2 regions of the Pseudomonas sp. L-22-4S-12 genome follow, and region 2 is predicted to be linked to the other one. Evidence: predicted binding sites of a transcription regulator. Region 2 holds the regulator's gene; the other holds the start of a gene.

Region 1 (7,545 bases), on a different contig from region 2:
AGGCTACGGCCATCGCTCTGGTCGGCGACATAGATGTTCCGAGCGACCCTCAAGCTGTCAACCTCGTTGAGGTCGAAAACCTCCAGAGTTACTTTGCCTCCCTTCTCGCAACGGATGGAAAAGTCATGCTTGTCGGAGCCCTGAACCAACGATGGTTGGTCCTGGGCTTGTATTGCTAGGCTTGCTAGGACGATGGGCATTACTGCAGCTGCTTTGAGTCCTTTCATGTGTGGCTCTGTTTTGTGATGGGGCACGCATTCTAAAGGTGGTGGCATATTGATTCCATAGCCTGCGGCGGCACGTCGCTCCGGCTGAGCCTGGATCGCTCCTATGATCCGCGCACGCCCACCGGCTGCGCCTCGGGCATGGAAGTCGGCTGGGCAGGGTGGAACCCATCGCACAAGAAAGAGCGTTCGGTATGGTGCAGCGGATCAAGGAAGCGGAACTCGAAACCATCTACCTCAAGCTGGTCGACGAGGTTCTTGTCGCTGGCCCTGATGAGGCGTTCAGCGGTATTCGATCGGCATTGATGGGCATTCATGTGCAGCGAGCCCCCTATCTAGACCGCTTGATTCCAGCGTTTACCCTAATTCCCCAGCATGTCGTGCATGGCGATGATCTGCTCGGCCACCTGGATCAGCTTCTGCTGGCGGCTCATGGCCTGGCGACGCATCAGGGTGTAGGCCTCTTCCTCGTTGCAGCTCTTCATCTTCATCAGCAGGCCCTTGGCCAGCTCGATGCGCTTGCGCTCGGCCAGCTGCTCGTCGCGAGCCAGCAGCTGGGCACGCATGGCCTGGTCGCTTTCGAAGCGGGCCATGGCCACGTCGAGGATCGGCTGCAGGCGCTGGGCGTGGATGCCCTCGACTATGTAGGCGCTGACTCCGGACTGGATGGCCTGGCGCATCACGCTGGGGTCGTGCTCATCGGTGAACATGACGATCGGCCGCGGCTGGTCGCGGGTCACCAGCACCACCTGTTCCATCACGTCGCGGCCCGGCGACTCGGTATCGATCAGGATCACGTCGGGGCGCACGGCCTCGACGCGCTCGGGCAGGTCGATGGTCAGCCCCGACTCGTCGATGACCTCGAAGCCCGCCTCGATCAGCGCGCTCTTCAGGCGGCCGACTTTCTTCGGGGTGTCGTTGATCAGCAGAATTCGTAGCATGGTGGCGTTCGTCTCGCAGTGTTACAGGGCGATGGCGGCGGCGGTGCCGCTGCGCGCGTGAATGGCAAAGCTGCGGGCATAGCCGGCCGGGTCGCTGCCGTCCCACTGGCTGCCGTCGAGCAGGGTGGAACTGCGCATGGGCGTGTCCGGCATGCTGATGCCCAAGGCTTCGGCGGCCTGCTGGTACAGGTCGAGCTGGTGGATCTGCCGGGCTACGCCGAGGTAGTCCGGGTCGTCCTTGAGCAGGCCCCAGCGGCGGAACTGGGTCATGAACCACATGCCGTCGGAGAGCCAGGGCATGGTCACCTGGCCATCGGCGAAGAAGCGCAGCGGGTGGGCGTCCAGCCAGGCGTGGCCGAGGCCGTCTTCGTACTGACCGAGGAAGCGCGGCTCGATGGTCGACAGCGGGGCATCGACATACTCGCTGCCGCTGATCAGCTGGGCCGTGCTGCGCTTGTTCTCTTCATTCTCGTCGATGAAGCGGCTGGCCTCCAGCACGGCCATGGTCAGGGCGCGCGCGGTGTTGGGGTACTGCTCGACGAACTCGAGGGTGACGCCGAGGACCTTCTCCGGGTGGTCGGCCCAGATCATCTGGCTGGTAGCCAGGGTGAAGCCCTGGTGTTCCTCGACCGCCAGCGCGCCCCAGGGGCCACCGGCGCAGAAACCGTCGATGCGCGCGGCCTTGAGGTGGGCGACCATCTGCGAGGGTGGCACCACTACGCTGTTGACGTCTTCCAGCGGGTGGATGCCCTGGGCGGCCAGCCAGTAGTTCAGCCACATGGCGTGGGTGCCGGTGGGGAAGGTCTGGGCGAAGGTCAGTTTTGCACCGCTTTGGCGCACCCGGTTGGCCAGTGCTTCGGCGCTGGTCACCCCGGCCTGCTTGAGCGGCTCGGACAGGTTGATGGCCTGGCCGTTCTGGCTCAGGCCCATGAGGATAGCCATGTCGGTGGCCGGACCGCTGAGGCCCAGGTGGATGCCGTAGACCTGGCCGTAGAGGGCCTGGGCGGCGTCCAGCTCGCCGGCCAGCAGTTTGTCGCGCAGGGTGGCCCATGAGGCCTGGCGCTGCAGGTTGAGGGTCAGGCCGTAGGGCTGGGCAAAGCCCTGGGTGGCCGCGACGATCAGCGAGGCAGAGTCGGTCAGGGCCATGAAGCCGAGATCCAGGACGCTCTTTTCCGGTGCGTCGGAGCCTGCAACCCAGGCCAGATTGTCGCTGCGAGTGGTGCTGCTGTTGGTCATGTGCTTTGTTCCGCCGTTGAACAAAAAAGGCGCCGCCCCAGCTATCGCGCTAGGGATAGCCGGGAACGACGCCATTGTCTATGAACTGACCCCGCCGTTGGAGAGAGTTCTGCTGCTTCGGCTCTAGCAAGCGATATGCCAGTACTCGCCTGGCGGAAAAACAAAACCCCGCCGGAGCGGGGTTTTGCAATAAGTCAGCGGCAGCGAGCAGGCTGTTAGCGTTCCATCATCTGCTTGACATTGGCCTGCGGGATCTGCTGCTTGCGGCCTTCACTGTCCTCGAACTCGATCATGCCGGTGTCGCGGTCCAGTTCCGGCTTGCCATCGCTGGTGAGCAGCTGCCCGTCGGTGGTGGTGATGATGTATTCGCTGGAACAGCCAGCAAGGCCCAGGGTGCAGAACAGGGCCAGAATCCAGTGTTTCATGGTGCAACTCCAATGGTCAAAAGTGACGGCGCAACACCGCGCCCTCATGGGGCAAAGCTACTGGCTGGGGGGCTGGGCCTGCAAGTGGGGCAACGAAAAAGGGATGCCTGAGCATCCCTTTTGTTGATCTGGATCGGCTTTCAGGCCGCGACGAAGCTGGCCGGGTAGGCCAGGCCGTGCTGGCTGCTGTGCAGCTCGCCGAGGGTGTCGCGTACCAGTTGCTTGGCCATGCACGCGCATTTGCCGCACTGGGTGGCAACGCCGAGGCTTTCGCGCACGTCACGATAGCTGCAGCAGCCTTCGTAGATGGCGTCGCGGATTTGGCCGTCAGTAACACCTTGGCAGAGGCAAACGTACATGGGCGGGCTCGGCTGGGAGTGGGTTGCTAATGGCCAGGGATACTAATGTTAATGAGAATGCTTGTCAAAGCTTGCTGTGAGAATTTCCTGTCTTGTGCGGTGGTGGGCGATGCACCGGGGCCATGCATAAAAAACCCGGCCTGGGCCGGGTTCTTGTCGGTAGGGCGCGACTCAGTGGTCGAACTCGTCCCAGCCGCCCATTTCCTTCCAGCGGTTGACGATGCCGCAGAACAGTTCGGCCGTCTTCTCGGTGTCGTAGCGCGCGGAGTGCGCTTCCTTGCCGTCGAAGGCGATGCCGGCGGTCTGGCAGGCCTTGGCCAGTACGGTCTGGCCGTAGGCGAGGCCGGCCAGGGTGGCGGTGTCGAAGCTGGAGAAGGGGTGGAACGGGTTGCGCTTGATGTCGCAGCGGGCCACGGCGGCATTCAGGAAGCCGAGGTCGAAGCTGCTGTTGTGGCCGACCAGGATGGCGCGCTTGCAGCCATTGGCCTTGATCGACTTGCGCAGGCCCTTGAAGATTTCCCCGAGCGCGTGCGCTTCGCTGACCGCCATGCGCAGCGGGTGATCCAGCTTGATCCCGGTGAACTCCAGGGCCGCCTGCTCGATATTGGCGCCGGCGAACGGCTCGATGCGGAAGAAGTGGGTGTGGTCCGGGTAGACGAAGCCGCTCTCGTCCATGGCGATGGTGGTCGCGGCGATCTCCAGCAGGGCGTCGGTGGCGCAGTTGAAGCCGCCGGTCTCGACATCCACCACCACCGGCAGGTAGCCGCGAAAGCGCGCGGCCATCGGGTGGCGCGGGCCTGAGGGCAGGCTGCCGTCGAGTTCGTCGTCGAAATGTTCTTCGCTCACGCGGGGTTCTCCAGCAGGCGCCAGCGCAGGTTCTCACCGGCGCGCAGGGGGATTACGGTCTGCTCGCCCAGCGGCAGGCTGGCCGGAGCGGTCCACTCTTCACGCACCAGGGTGATGCGGTCGGTGTTGCGCGGCAGGTTGTAGAAGTCGGGGCCGAAGTGGCTGGCGAAGGCTTCCAGCTTGTCCAGCGCGTTGCGCTGCTCGAAGGCCTCGGCATACAGCTCGATGGCGGCATAGGCGGTGTAGCAGCCGGCACAACCGCAGGCGGCTTCCTTGGCGTGCTTGGCGTGCGGCGCCGAGTCGGTGCCGAGGAAGAACTTGGTGCTGCCGCTGGTGGCGGCATCCAGCAGGGCTTCCTGGTGGGTGTTGCGCTTGAGGATCGGCAGGCAATAGAAGTGCGGGCGAATGCCGCCGACCAGCATGTGGTTGCGGTTGTACAGCAGGTGGTGGACGGTGATGGTCGCACCGACGTTGCTCGAAGCGGCGTTGACGAACTGTACGGCGTCGCTGGTGGTGATGTGCTCGAACACCACCTTCAGGCAGGGGAAACGCTCGACCACGCGGCTCAGCTGTTCGTCGATGAAGCGCTTCTCGCGGTCGAACACGTCGACTTCGGCGCGGGTCACTTCGCCGTGTACCAGCAGCGGCAGGCCGACTTCGGCCATGGCTTCCAGCGCCGGGAAGATCTTGTCGATGCTGGTCACGCCGGAGTCGGAGTTGGTGGTGGCGCCGGCCGGGTAGAGCTTGGCGGCATGCACGAAACCGCTGGCCTTGGCCGTGCGCACGTCCTCGGCCGAGGTGTTGTCGGTGAGATACAGCACCATCAGTGGCTGGAACTGGCTGCCGGCCGGGCGGGCGGCGAGGATGCGCTGGCGGTAGCCGTCGGCCTCGGCGGCATTGCGCACCGGCGGCACCAGGTTGGGCATGATGATGGCGCGGGCGAAGGTACGCGCGACGTCGGCCACGGTATGCGGCAGCACGGCGCCGTCGCGCAGGTGGATGTGCCAGTCGTCTGGGCGCAGCAGGGTAATGCGGTCTGACATGGAGAGTTCCAGGCGGGTAAAACGTGCTCGCATGCTACCGGAATTGGCCTTTGCCGGCACGGGCTATCAAGTTTTGCCGACAGCGACCGATACCCCGAGGGAATGCCGTTACTCCCCGTGGAGCCTGTCGTGCGCCAACCTTACTTCGCCCTGTCCAGCTTGTTTGTCGGCCTGTGCCTGAGTGCGCAGGTCGCGGCTATCAGCTTCCAGACCCGCATGGAAAAGGTCGAATGGAAGGTCGAGGGCGACCAGTTCGAGTGCCGCCTGACGCAGCCGGTGGCGGATTTCGGTAGTGGCGAGTTCGTCCGCCGCGCCGGCGAGCAGGCGACGTTCCGCCTCAAGGCCCGCGAGCGCTGGCTGGGTGCGGGCTCGGCGACCCTGCTGGCGGCGGCGGCGCCCTGGCAGCCGGGGCGCGGCGATATCAACCTCGGTCCGGTCACCGTGGTGGCCGGCGAAGTGCCCTTCAACAGTTCCCAGGAGCAGGCCGGGCGCCTGCTCACCGGCCTGCTCGAGGGGCGCAGCCCGCTGGTTCGGCACCGCACCAGCACGGGGGGCGACAGCCTCGATGTGCGCCTGCTGCCGATCAAGTTCACCCAGGCCTACAACGACTACCTGAAGTGCACGGCCGGGCTGTTGCCGGTCAATTTCGACCAGATCCGCAAGGCGCAGATCGGCTTTCCCAGCGGCGTGGTGCTGGATGACGTGGGCCGCGCCAAGCTGGACATCATCCTGGCCTTCCTCAAGGCCGATCCGAGCGTCAATCGCATCGAACTCGATGGCCACTCCGACAACAGCGGCAACCGCCTGAGCAACCGCGACATGTCGCGGCGCCGGGCGATCGCCGTGGAGGAGTACCTCAAGGCCAACGGCGTGCCGGCCGAACAGATCGTCGTGCGCTTCCACGGCGAGCGTTACCCGCTGGTGCCGAACAAGGGTGCAGACAACCGGGCGCAGAACCGCCGGGTCACCATGACCCTGTCCCGCGAGCCGGTGGCCGAGCCGGTAGAAGAAGCGGCTCCAGCCCCGGCGGCGCCCACGTCGTCAGCCGATCCCGCGGCCACCTCCTGAAGTCGCACGGATAAATAAATCCGTCGCTTTGTCGCCAGCGCCTGTCGCGCCCCTGTAAATCGCCCGGCGCGGCCGGTAGAATCACGGGTTTTCCGTACAACCCCGTGGAGTTGATTGGCATGGCGGACGTAAAGAAGGTAGTTCTGGCTTATTCCGGTGGCCTGGACACCTCGGTAATCCTCAAGTGGCTGCAGGACACCTATGAATGCGAAGTGGTGACCTTCACCGCTGACCTCGGCCAGGGCGAAGAAGTCGAGCCGGCCCGCGCCAAGGCTCAGGCCATGGGTGTCAAGGAAATCTACATCGACGACCTGCGCGAAGAATTCGTCCGCGACTTCGTCTACCCGATGTTCCGCGCCAACACCGTCTACGAAGGCGAGTACCTGCTGGGCACCTCCATTGCCCGTCCGCTGATCGCCAAGCGCCTGATCGAGATCGCCAACGAGACCGGCGCCGACGCCATCTCCCATGGCGCCACCGGCAAGGGCAACGACCAGGTGCGTTTCGAGCTGGGCGCCTACGCGCTGAAGCCGGGCGTCAAGGTGATCGCCCCTTGGCGCGAGTGGGACCTGCTGTCTCGCGAGAAGCTGATGGACTATGCCGAGAAGCACGCCATCCCGATCGAGCGCCACGGCAAGAAGAAGTCGCCGTACTCCATGGATGCCAACCTGCTGCACATCTCCTATGAAGGCGGCGTGCTGGAAGACACCTGGACCGAGCACGAAGAAGACATGTGGAAGTGGACCGTCTCCCCGGAGAAGGCCCCGGACGTTCCCACCTATATCGAGCTGACCTACCGTAAGGGCGACATCGTCGCCATCGACGGCAAGGAAATGACCCCGGCCCAGGTGCTGGCCGAGCTCAACCGCATCGGCGGCGCGAACGGCATCGGCCGCCTCGACATCGTCGAGAACCGCTACGTCGGCATGAAGTCGCGCGGCTGCTACGAGACCCCTGGCGGCACCATCATGCTTCGTGCCCACCGCGCCATCGAGTCGATCACCCTGGACCGCGAAGTGGCCCACCTGAAAGACGAGCTGATGCCCAAGTACGCCAGCCTGATCTACACCGGCTACTGGTGGAGCCCGGAGCGCCTGATGCTGCAGCAGATGATCGACGCCTCGCAGACCAACGTGAACGGTGTGGTACGCCTGAAGCTGTACAAGGGCAACGTCATCGTCACCGGCCGCAAGTCCGACGACTCGTTGTTCGACGCCAACATCGCCACCTTCGAAGAAGACGGCGGTGCGTACAACCAGGCCGACGCGGCCGGCTTCATCAAGCTCAACGCCCTGCGCATGCGCATCGCCGCCGGCAAGGGCCGCAAGCTGTTCTGATAAGCTGCTAGCAAGCCACAGGACCCCGGCCACGAGCCGGGGTTTTGCATTCAAGGGCCCGGAAAC
Region 2 (7,545 bases):
TTCGCTGACGAAGCTTTCCAGGGTGGTGTCGTCGCCGCTGATCAGGCGGTCACGCCAGCGTTCGAGGGCATGGAAGCGTTCGTTGTATTCGCGGGTGGAGCTGTCGACCTGGTCGATCAGGGCGAGAATCGCCTCGATGTCCTGGTCGCGCATCAGCTTGCCGATGAACTGCACATGGCGCTTCTTGGCGGCATTGGCGGTATGTTTCGGCGCTTCGGCCAGGGCCTTGCGCAGGCCGTCGGTCAGCGGCAGTTTGGCCTGCATGTCGGGCTTGAGGGTGGTCAGGCGTTGCCCCAGTTCCTGCAGCGCATGCAACTCGCGCTTGATCTGGGTTTTGCTCTTCTCGCCGGAGAAGTCGTCGTCGTAAGAATCAGCCATGGGGGCGGTCCAGAGGGAAACGTCGCAATGATAGCAGCAAGGGTAGCGGCAAGCCTCACACGGCAAGCACAGGGCTTGGCCGGCGGGCTGCCAGAGTGCAGTTTCTGGAGTGATTTATGAGTGCAGCAGAAGTGGTTGGCCCGCAGGCATTGCCGGCGTTGCAGGCGCAGGTCGAGCAGATCATCGCCGAGGCACGGCGCCAGGGCGCCAGCGCCTGCGAGGTGGCGGTTTCGATGGAGCAGGGCTTGTCGACCACCGTGCGCCAGCGCGAGGTGGAAACGGTCGAGTTCAATCGTGACGAGGGCTTCGGCATCACCCTGTATGTCGGCCAGCGCAAGGGCTCGGCCAGTACTTCGGCCACCGGGGCGGCGGCGATCCGCGAAACCGTGGCGGCGGCCCTGGCCATCGCCAGGCACGCGTCCGAGGACGACTGCGCCGGCCTGGCCGACGCCGGCCTGATGGCGCGCGAGTTTCCAGAGCTGGACCTCTACCACCCCTGGGCCCTGGCGCCCGAGCAGGGCATCGAGCTGGCCCTGGCCTGCGAAGAGGCGGCGTTCGCTGCCGATCCGCGGATTACCAAGGCCGACGGCACCACCCTCAACACCCACCAGGGCTGCCGCGTGTATGGCAACAGCCATGGCTTCGTCGGCGGTTATGCCAGCACCCGCCACAGCCTGAGCTGCGTGATGATCGCCGAGGGCGAGGGGCAGATGCAGCGCGACTACTGGTACGACGTCAATCGCCAGGGCGAGCTGCTCGCCGATCCGCTGCAGATCGGTCGCCATGCGGCCAGGCGCACGGCGGCACGGCTGGGCGCGCGGCCGGTGCCGACCTGCGAGGTGCCGGTGCTGTTTGCCGCCGAGCTGGCCACCGGGCTGTTCGGCAGCTTCCTGGCGGCGATCTCCGGTGGCAACCTGTATCGCAAGTCGTCGTTCCTCGAAGGCGCCCTGGGCCAGCAGCTGTTCCCCGACTGGCTGAGCCTCGACGAGCGCCCGCATATCCCGCGGGCGATGGGCAGCGCCGCCTTCGATGGCGACGGCCTGGCCACCTATGCCAAGCCCTTCGTCGCCGGCGGCGAGCTGGTTTCCTACATCCTCGGCACCTACTCCGGGCGCAAGCTGGGCCTGCCCAGCACGGCCAACTCCGGGGGCGTGCACAACCTGTTCGTCAGCCATGGCGACGAAGACCAGCAGGCCCTGCTCAAGCGCATGGGTCGCGGCCTGCTGGTGACCGAGCTGATGGGGCAGGGGCTGAACATGGTCACCGGCGACTACTCGCGCGGTGCCGCCGGCTTCTGGGTGGAAAACGGCGAGATCCAGTTCCCGGTGCAGGAGGTGACGATTGCCGGCAACCTGCGCGAGATGTTCCGGCAGATCGTCGCAGTGGGATGCGACCTGGAGCTGCGCGGCAATATCCGCACCGGTTCTGTGTTGATCGAGAAGATGACGGTCGCCGGCAGCTGACCTGCGGCACCACGAAAAAAGGGGCTGTCCGGTTATCCCGTCAGCCCCTTTTGCATGTCGGCGAGTTATTCGCCTTCGTCGAAGCGGTTGTTGATCAGTTCGATCAGCGCATTCAGCGCTTCGTCCGCCTGTTCGCCTTCGGCGTGCAGGTGCAGGCTGGTGCCCTTGCCGGCGGCCAGCATCATCACCGCCATGATGCTCTTGCCGTCGACCAGGCTCTCGGCCGAGCGCCCGGCGCGAATCTGGCAGGGGAAGCTGCCGGCCACGCCGACGAACTTGGCCGCCGCCCGCGCATGCAGGCCGAGCTTGTTGATGATGGTGATTTCGCAGGCGGGCATACGGCGGACAGTCCTTAACCCAGTTCGCGGTGGCGAACCTGGAGATTCTTCAGTGTGGGCTTGAGGGCTGCGCCGAGGCGGTTGGCCAGGTACACCGAGCGATGGTGGCCGCCGGTGCAGCCAATGGCGATGGTCACGTAGGAACGATTGCTGGAAGCAAAGCGGGGCAGCCACTTGTGCAGGTAGGCATGGATGTCCTGGTACATCTCCTCGACATCCGGCAGGGCGGCCAGGTAGTCGGCGACCGGCTGCTCCAGCCCGGACATTTCGCGCAGCTCGGGCTTCCAGTACGGGTTGGGCAGGCAGCGCACGTCGAATACCAGGTCGGCGTCCACCGGCATGCCGCGCTTGAAGCCGAAGGACTCGATGAGGAACGCGGTGCCGGGCTCGGGCTTGTTCAGCAGGCGCAGCTTGAGGCTGTCGCGCAGCTGGTAGAGGTTCAGGTGGGTGGTGTCGAGCTTGAGGTCGGCCAGGTCGGTGATCGGGCTGAGCAGGGCGGCTTCGTCGCGGATGGCTTCGGCGAGGGAGCGCGTCTCGCTGGTCAGCGGGTGGCGCCGGCGGGTTTCGGAAAAGCGCTTGAGCAGGGTCTCTTCGTCGGCATCCAGATAGAGCACGTCACAGACGATGTGACGGGCGCGCACTTCGGCGAGCAGTTCGGGGAAGCGCTTGAGCTGGCTGGGCAGGTTGCGTGCGTCGATCGATACGGCGACCTGCGGGTGCAGCAGCTCGGTGTGCAGCAGGGCGCGCTCGGCCAGTTCCGGCAGGAGGATCGCCGGCAGGTTGTCGATGCAGTAGAAACCGTTGTCCTCGAGCACGTCGAGGGCGGTGCTTTTGCCCGAGCCGGAGCGACCGCTGACGATGATCAGGCGCATGACGCTGTCCTACCCTGGCCTATTGGCCGCTCTGTACGTCGACAACCACCTGGTAGAGGTTCTCGCTGCTTGACGCCTGGCGCAAGCGCTCACGCACTTCGCTGCGGTCGAGCATGCTGGCGATCTGGCGGAGCAGCTCCAGGTGTTCGTCGGTCGCCGCTTCGGGTACCAGCAGGACGAACAGCAGATCGACCGGGGCGCCGTCGATGGCGTCGAAGTCCACCGGCGCATCCAGGCGCAGCACCGCACTGATGGGGGCGCTGCAGCCGGGCAGGCGACAGTGGGGAATGGCGATGCCGTTACCGAACCCGGTGGAACCGAGTTTTTCACGGGCAATCAGGCTTTCGAAGATGTCCTGCGAGTCGAGGTCGGGCAGTTCGCGCGCGACCAGGTTGGCAATCTGTTCGAGGACGCGCTTCTTACTGCCGCCCGGCACGTTCACCAGGGAACGGCCGGCGGTCAGGATATTTTCAAGTCGGATCATGGGTGGGGGATGTCAGCGGGCTGTCGCGCCTTGCAGGCGGCCGAGCTGCTTTTCCTTGTGTTTGATCAGTTGGCGGTCGAGTTTGTCGGCGAGCAGGTCGATCGCCGCATACATGTCGTCGTGTTCGGCGTTGGCGACTACTTCGCCGCCTGCAACATGCAGGGTCGCCTCGATTTTCTGCTTGAGCTTCTCGACTGCCATGGTCACCTGCACGTTGGTGATCTTGTCGAAATGGCGTTCCAGTCGGCTGAGTTTTTCCCCGACATAGTCACGCAGGGCGTCGGTCACATCCAGTTGATGTCCACTGATGTTGACTTGCATACCGCTTCTCCTTGTTGCCTTGTGTAAGAGACAGGCTAGCGGGCCTGCCACCGTAACACTCTGGCGTGAGAAGGCTTTTGCAGAACTGTCCTGCAGTCCCCCCGCGGGGCAGGGCGCATGGCGCGTATCCAGTTTTGCAAAAGCCTTCCCTCAGTGCCGCGTCACAGCAGTCGCGTCTATGACTAGATCAACCGCTTGCGTTCGCTCGAAGGCGCTATCCCGAGGGATTCGCGGTATTTGGCGACGGTGCGACGGGCTACCTGAATGCCCTGTGCTTCCAGTAAACCAGCGATCTTGCTGTCACTCAATGGCTTTTTCGCGTTTTCCGCGGCGACCAGTTTTTTGATGATGGCGCGGATCGCCGTCGACGAGCATTCGCCGCCTTCCGAGGTGCTGACGTGGCTGGAGAAGAAGTATTTCAGCTCGTAAATACCGCGCGGGGTGTGCATGAATTTCTGCGTGGTGACCCGCGAGATGGTCGACTCGTGCATGCCCACCGCCTCGGCGATGTCGTGCAGGACCAGCGGCTTCATCGCCTCGTCGCCGTACTCGAGAAAGCCGCGCTGGTGCTCGACGATCTGCGAGGCGACCTTCATCAGGGTTTCGTTGCGGCTCTGCAGGCTCTTGATGAACCAGCGCGCTTCCTGCAGCTGGTTGCGCATGAAGGTGTTGTCGGCACTGGAGTCGGCGCGTTTGACGAAGCCGGCGTACTGCGCGTTGACCCGCAGGCGCGGCACCGCTTCCTGATTGAGCTCCACCAGCCAGCGCTCGTTGTGCTTGCGCACGATCACGTCCGGTACCACGTATTCCGGCTCGCTGGCTTCGATCTGCGAGCCGGGACGCGGGTTGAGGCTCTGGATCAGCTCGATGACCTGGCGCAGCTCGTCTTCCTTGAGCTTCATGCGCCGCATCAGCTGGCTGTAGTCGCGGCTGCCGAGCAGGTCGAGGTGGTCGCCGGCCAGGCGCTGGGCCTCGCTCAGCCAGGGCGTGCTGGCCGGCAGCTGGCGCAGCTGCAGAAGCAGGCATTCGCGCAGGTCGCGGGCGCCGACCCCGGCCGGGTCGAAGTTCTGGATGCGGTGCAGGACGGCTTCGACTTCGTCCAGCTCGACGTCCATTTCCGGGTCGAAGGCCTCGACGATTTCCTCGAGCGACTCCTCCAGATAGCCCTGGTCGTTGATGCAGTCGATCAGGGTCACGGCGATCAGGCGGTCGGTGTCCGACATCGGCGCCAGGTTCAGTTGCCACAGCAGATGGGTCTGCAGGCTCTCGCCGGCGGAGGTGCGGGTGGTGAAGTCCCACTCGTCATCGTCGTTGCTCGGCAGGCTGCTGGCGCTGGTCTGGTAGACGTCTTCCCAGGCGGTATCGACCGGCAGCTCGCTGGGGATGCGTTCGTTCCACTCGCCGTCCTCGATGGCATCGGCGGGCGTGCTGTTGGTTTCCTGGTAGGTGTCCTGGGGCGCGGCCTGGGTGTTCTGTTCTTCGCCGTCGGCCAGCGGATCGCTGTTGTCGAAGTCTTCGCCGTCTTCCTGGCGTTCCAGCATGGGGTTGGATTCCAGGGCTTCCTGGATTTCCTGCTGCAGGTCCAGGGTGGACAGCTGGAGGAGGCGAATGGCTTGTTGCAGCTGCGGTGTCATCGTCAGCTGCTGGCCCATCTTGAGGACTAGCGAAGGTTTCATGGCAGGAAGCTTTGCACCTTATTTGCCGGCGCAGTCGCGCCATTCACTACAGGGCGCCGGGGCGCCGCCAATAAGCAAATTATATGCCTGAAACTGGCGGCTTTGCCTAGGCTTGACAACATCCGTGTAGTGCGGCGACGCCTGCATCAGAGGCGGAATTCGTGCCCGAGGTAGACTTCTTTAACCAGCTGGTTGGCCAGGATGCTTTCGGCATCGCCTTCGGCGATCAGTTGGCCGTCATTAACAATGTAGGCGGTCTCGCAGATGTCGAGGGTCTCGCGCACGTTGTGGTCGGTGATCAGCACACCGATGCCCTTGGCCTTGAGGTGATGGATGATCTGCTTGATGTCGCCGACCGAGATCGGGTCGACGCCAGCGAAGGGTTCGTCGAGCAGGATGAACTTGGGTTCGGTGGCCAGGGCGCGGGCGATTTCCACGCGCCGGCGTTCGCCGCCGGACAGGCTCATGCCGAGGTTGTCGCGGATGTGGCTGATGTGGAACTCCTGCAGCAGGCTCTCCAGGGCGGCGCGGCGGCCGGCGCGGTCGAGATCCTTGCGGGTTTCCAGGATGGCCATGATGTTGTCGGCTACCGTCAGCTTGCGGAAGATCGAGGCTTCCTGTGGCAGGTAGCCGATGCCGACGCGGGCGCGGCCATGCATGGGCTGGTGGCTGACGTCGAGATCGTCGATCAGCACGCGGCCCTGGTCGGCCTGCACCAGGCCGACGATCATGTAGAAACAGGTGGTCTTGCCGGCGCCGTTGGGACCGAGCAGGCCGACGATCTGGCCGCTGTCGATGGACAGGCTGACGTCGCGTACCACCTGGCGGCCCTTGTAGCTTTTGGCCAAATGCTGGGCTTTGAGGGTTGCCATTACTGCGCTTGCTCCGGCTGGCCGGTTTTCTTGCGCGGCTGGATGACCATGTCGATGCGTGGGCGCGGCGCGCTCAGGGCGGCGCCAGTGGCGCGGCCGGCGTTGACGATCTGGCGCTGGGTGTCATAGACGATCTTCTCGCCTTCGAAGGTGTTGCCTTCCTGGATTACCTTGGCCTGGTCTATCAGTACGATGCGCTCGTTGCTGGCGAAGTACTGGATGGTCAGGCCGTAGGCCTTGACGATTTCCTTGTCCACGGCGGGTTTCTGCTCGTAGTAGGCCGGTTTGCCCACCGAGGTGAAGACTTCGACGTCGCCGTTGGCATCCTGGGTGATGGTCACGGTGTCGCCGGTGATCTTCAGGGTGCCCTGGGTGATCACCACGCCGCCGCGGTACACCGCCACGCCTTGCTTGTCGTCCAGTTCGGCGCTGTCGGCCTGGACCCGGATCGGTTGCTCGCGGTCGCTGGGCAGGGCCCAGGTGCTGGCGCTTCCGAGCGCGGCACCGAGGCTGATGAGCAATAGGGGGAGGGTCCGGAGGGGGAAACTGTTAACGAGCCTCATGCTGGCCTCTTACGTTGGACAGCAGGAGGATCCGGCCGTCATTCATGTACGCTTTCATTCCTTGTGCCGTGGTCACCCCGTTGGCGGCCTCGATTCTAACGGCTTGCCGGGTTTGCGCATATTCCTCATCCGGAAATACGGTCATCCGGCTGCTGGTGATCACGGTGGGGCGGCCTTTGGCATCGGTGCGCGCCACGCGCACGTCATCGATCAGTTCGACTTGCTTGCCTTGCGGCGCCACTTCGCCCCGCGCGCTCTGCACGTGCCAGGGGTAGGCGCTGCCGCGGTACAGTTGCAGGTCCGGCTGGCTCAGCAGGGTGATGTCGCTGGCCTTGATATGTTCCAGCTTGTCGGTGGTCATCTCGTACTGCAGCTGACCGTCTTCCTGGTATTGCAGGGTGCGCGCATTGACCACGTAGAAGTCGATGGTGCTGTCGCTTTCGCCAACGGTCGGCTTGTCCAGGAAGCTTTCCGGGCGGATGTTCCAGTAGCCGATCGCGCCCAGCAGGGCGGCGATCAGGCCGTAGATCAGGAGTTGTCGCTGTTTGGCCGGCATGGCTGATCCTAGAGGTAGGCGG

Evidence for each region. Region 2 encodes sigma-54, which starts transcription at its own class of promoters, with help from an activator protein. Its sites were predicted from a motif close to ANTGGCATNNANNTTGCTNT; they were not measured.
Region 1: a site for sigma-54 is predicted at 2,525-2,544, ahead of F3I16_RS08585 (CmpA/NrtA family ABC transporter substrate-binding protein). Genes of this name have one in related genera too.

The regions. Positions count from the first base shown of each region.
Region 1 is NZ_WELL01000002.1:422,356-429,900, forward strand. Features, by position in the region: gene F3I16_RS08570 (hypothetical protein) at 1-227, opposite strand, end outside; gene F3I16_RS08575 (hypothetical protein) at 329-541, opposite strand; gene F3I16_RS08580 (ANTAR domain-containing response regulator) at 587-1,165, opposite strand; gene F3I16_RS08585 (CmpA/NrtA family ABC transporter substrate-binding protein) at 1,187-2,401, opposite strand; gene F3I16_RS08590 (YgdI/YgdR family lipoprotein) at 2,617-2,826, opposite strand; gene F3I16_RS08595 (bacterioferritin-associated ferredoxin) at 2,967-3,185, opposite strand; gene rnt (ribonuclease T) at 3,357-4,031, opposite strand; gene pyrC (dihydroorotase) at 4,028-5,074, opposite strand; gene F3I16_RS08610 (OmpA family protein) at 5,204-6,142, shown strand; gene F3I16_RS08615 (argininosuccinate synthase) at 6,262-7,479, shown strand.
Region 2 is NZ_WELL01000001.1:1,306,817-1,314,361, forward strand. Features, by position in the region: gene yjgA (ribosome biogenesis factor YjgA) at 1-378, opposite strand, end outside; gene pmbA (metalloprotease PmbA) at 495-1,841, shown strand; gene F3I16_RS05895 (HPr family phosphocarrier protein) at 1,907-2,179, opposite strand; gene rapZ (RNase adapter RapZ) at 2,194-3,051, opposite strand; gene ptsN (PTS IIA-like nitrogen regulatory protein PtsN) at 3,071-3,535, opposite strand; gene hpf (ribosome hibernation-promoting factor, HPF/YfiA family) at 3,548-3,856, opposite strand; gene F3I16_RS05915 (RNA polymerase factor sigma-54) at 4,039-5,532, opposite strand; gene lptB (LPS export ABC transporter ATP-binding protein) at 5,679-6,404, opposite strand; gene lptA (lipopolysaccharide transport periplasmic protein LptA) at 6,404-6,967, opposite strand; gene lptC (LPS export ABC transporter periplasmic protein LptC) at 6,954-7,523, opposite strand; gene F3I16_RS05935 (HAD family hydrolase) at 7,532-7,545, opposite strand, start outside.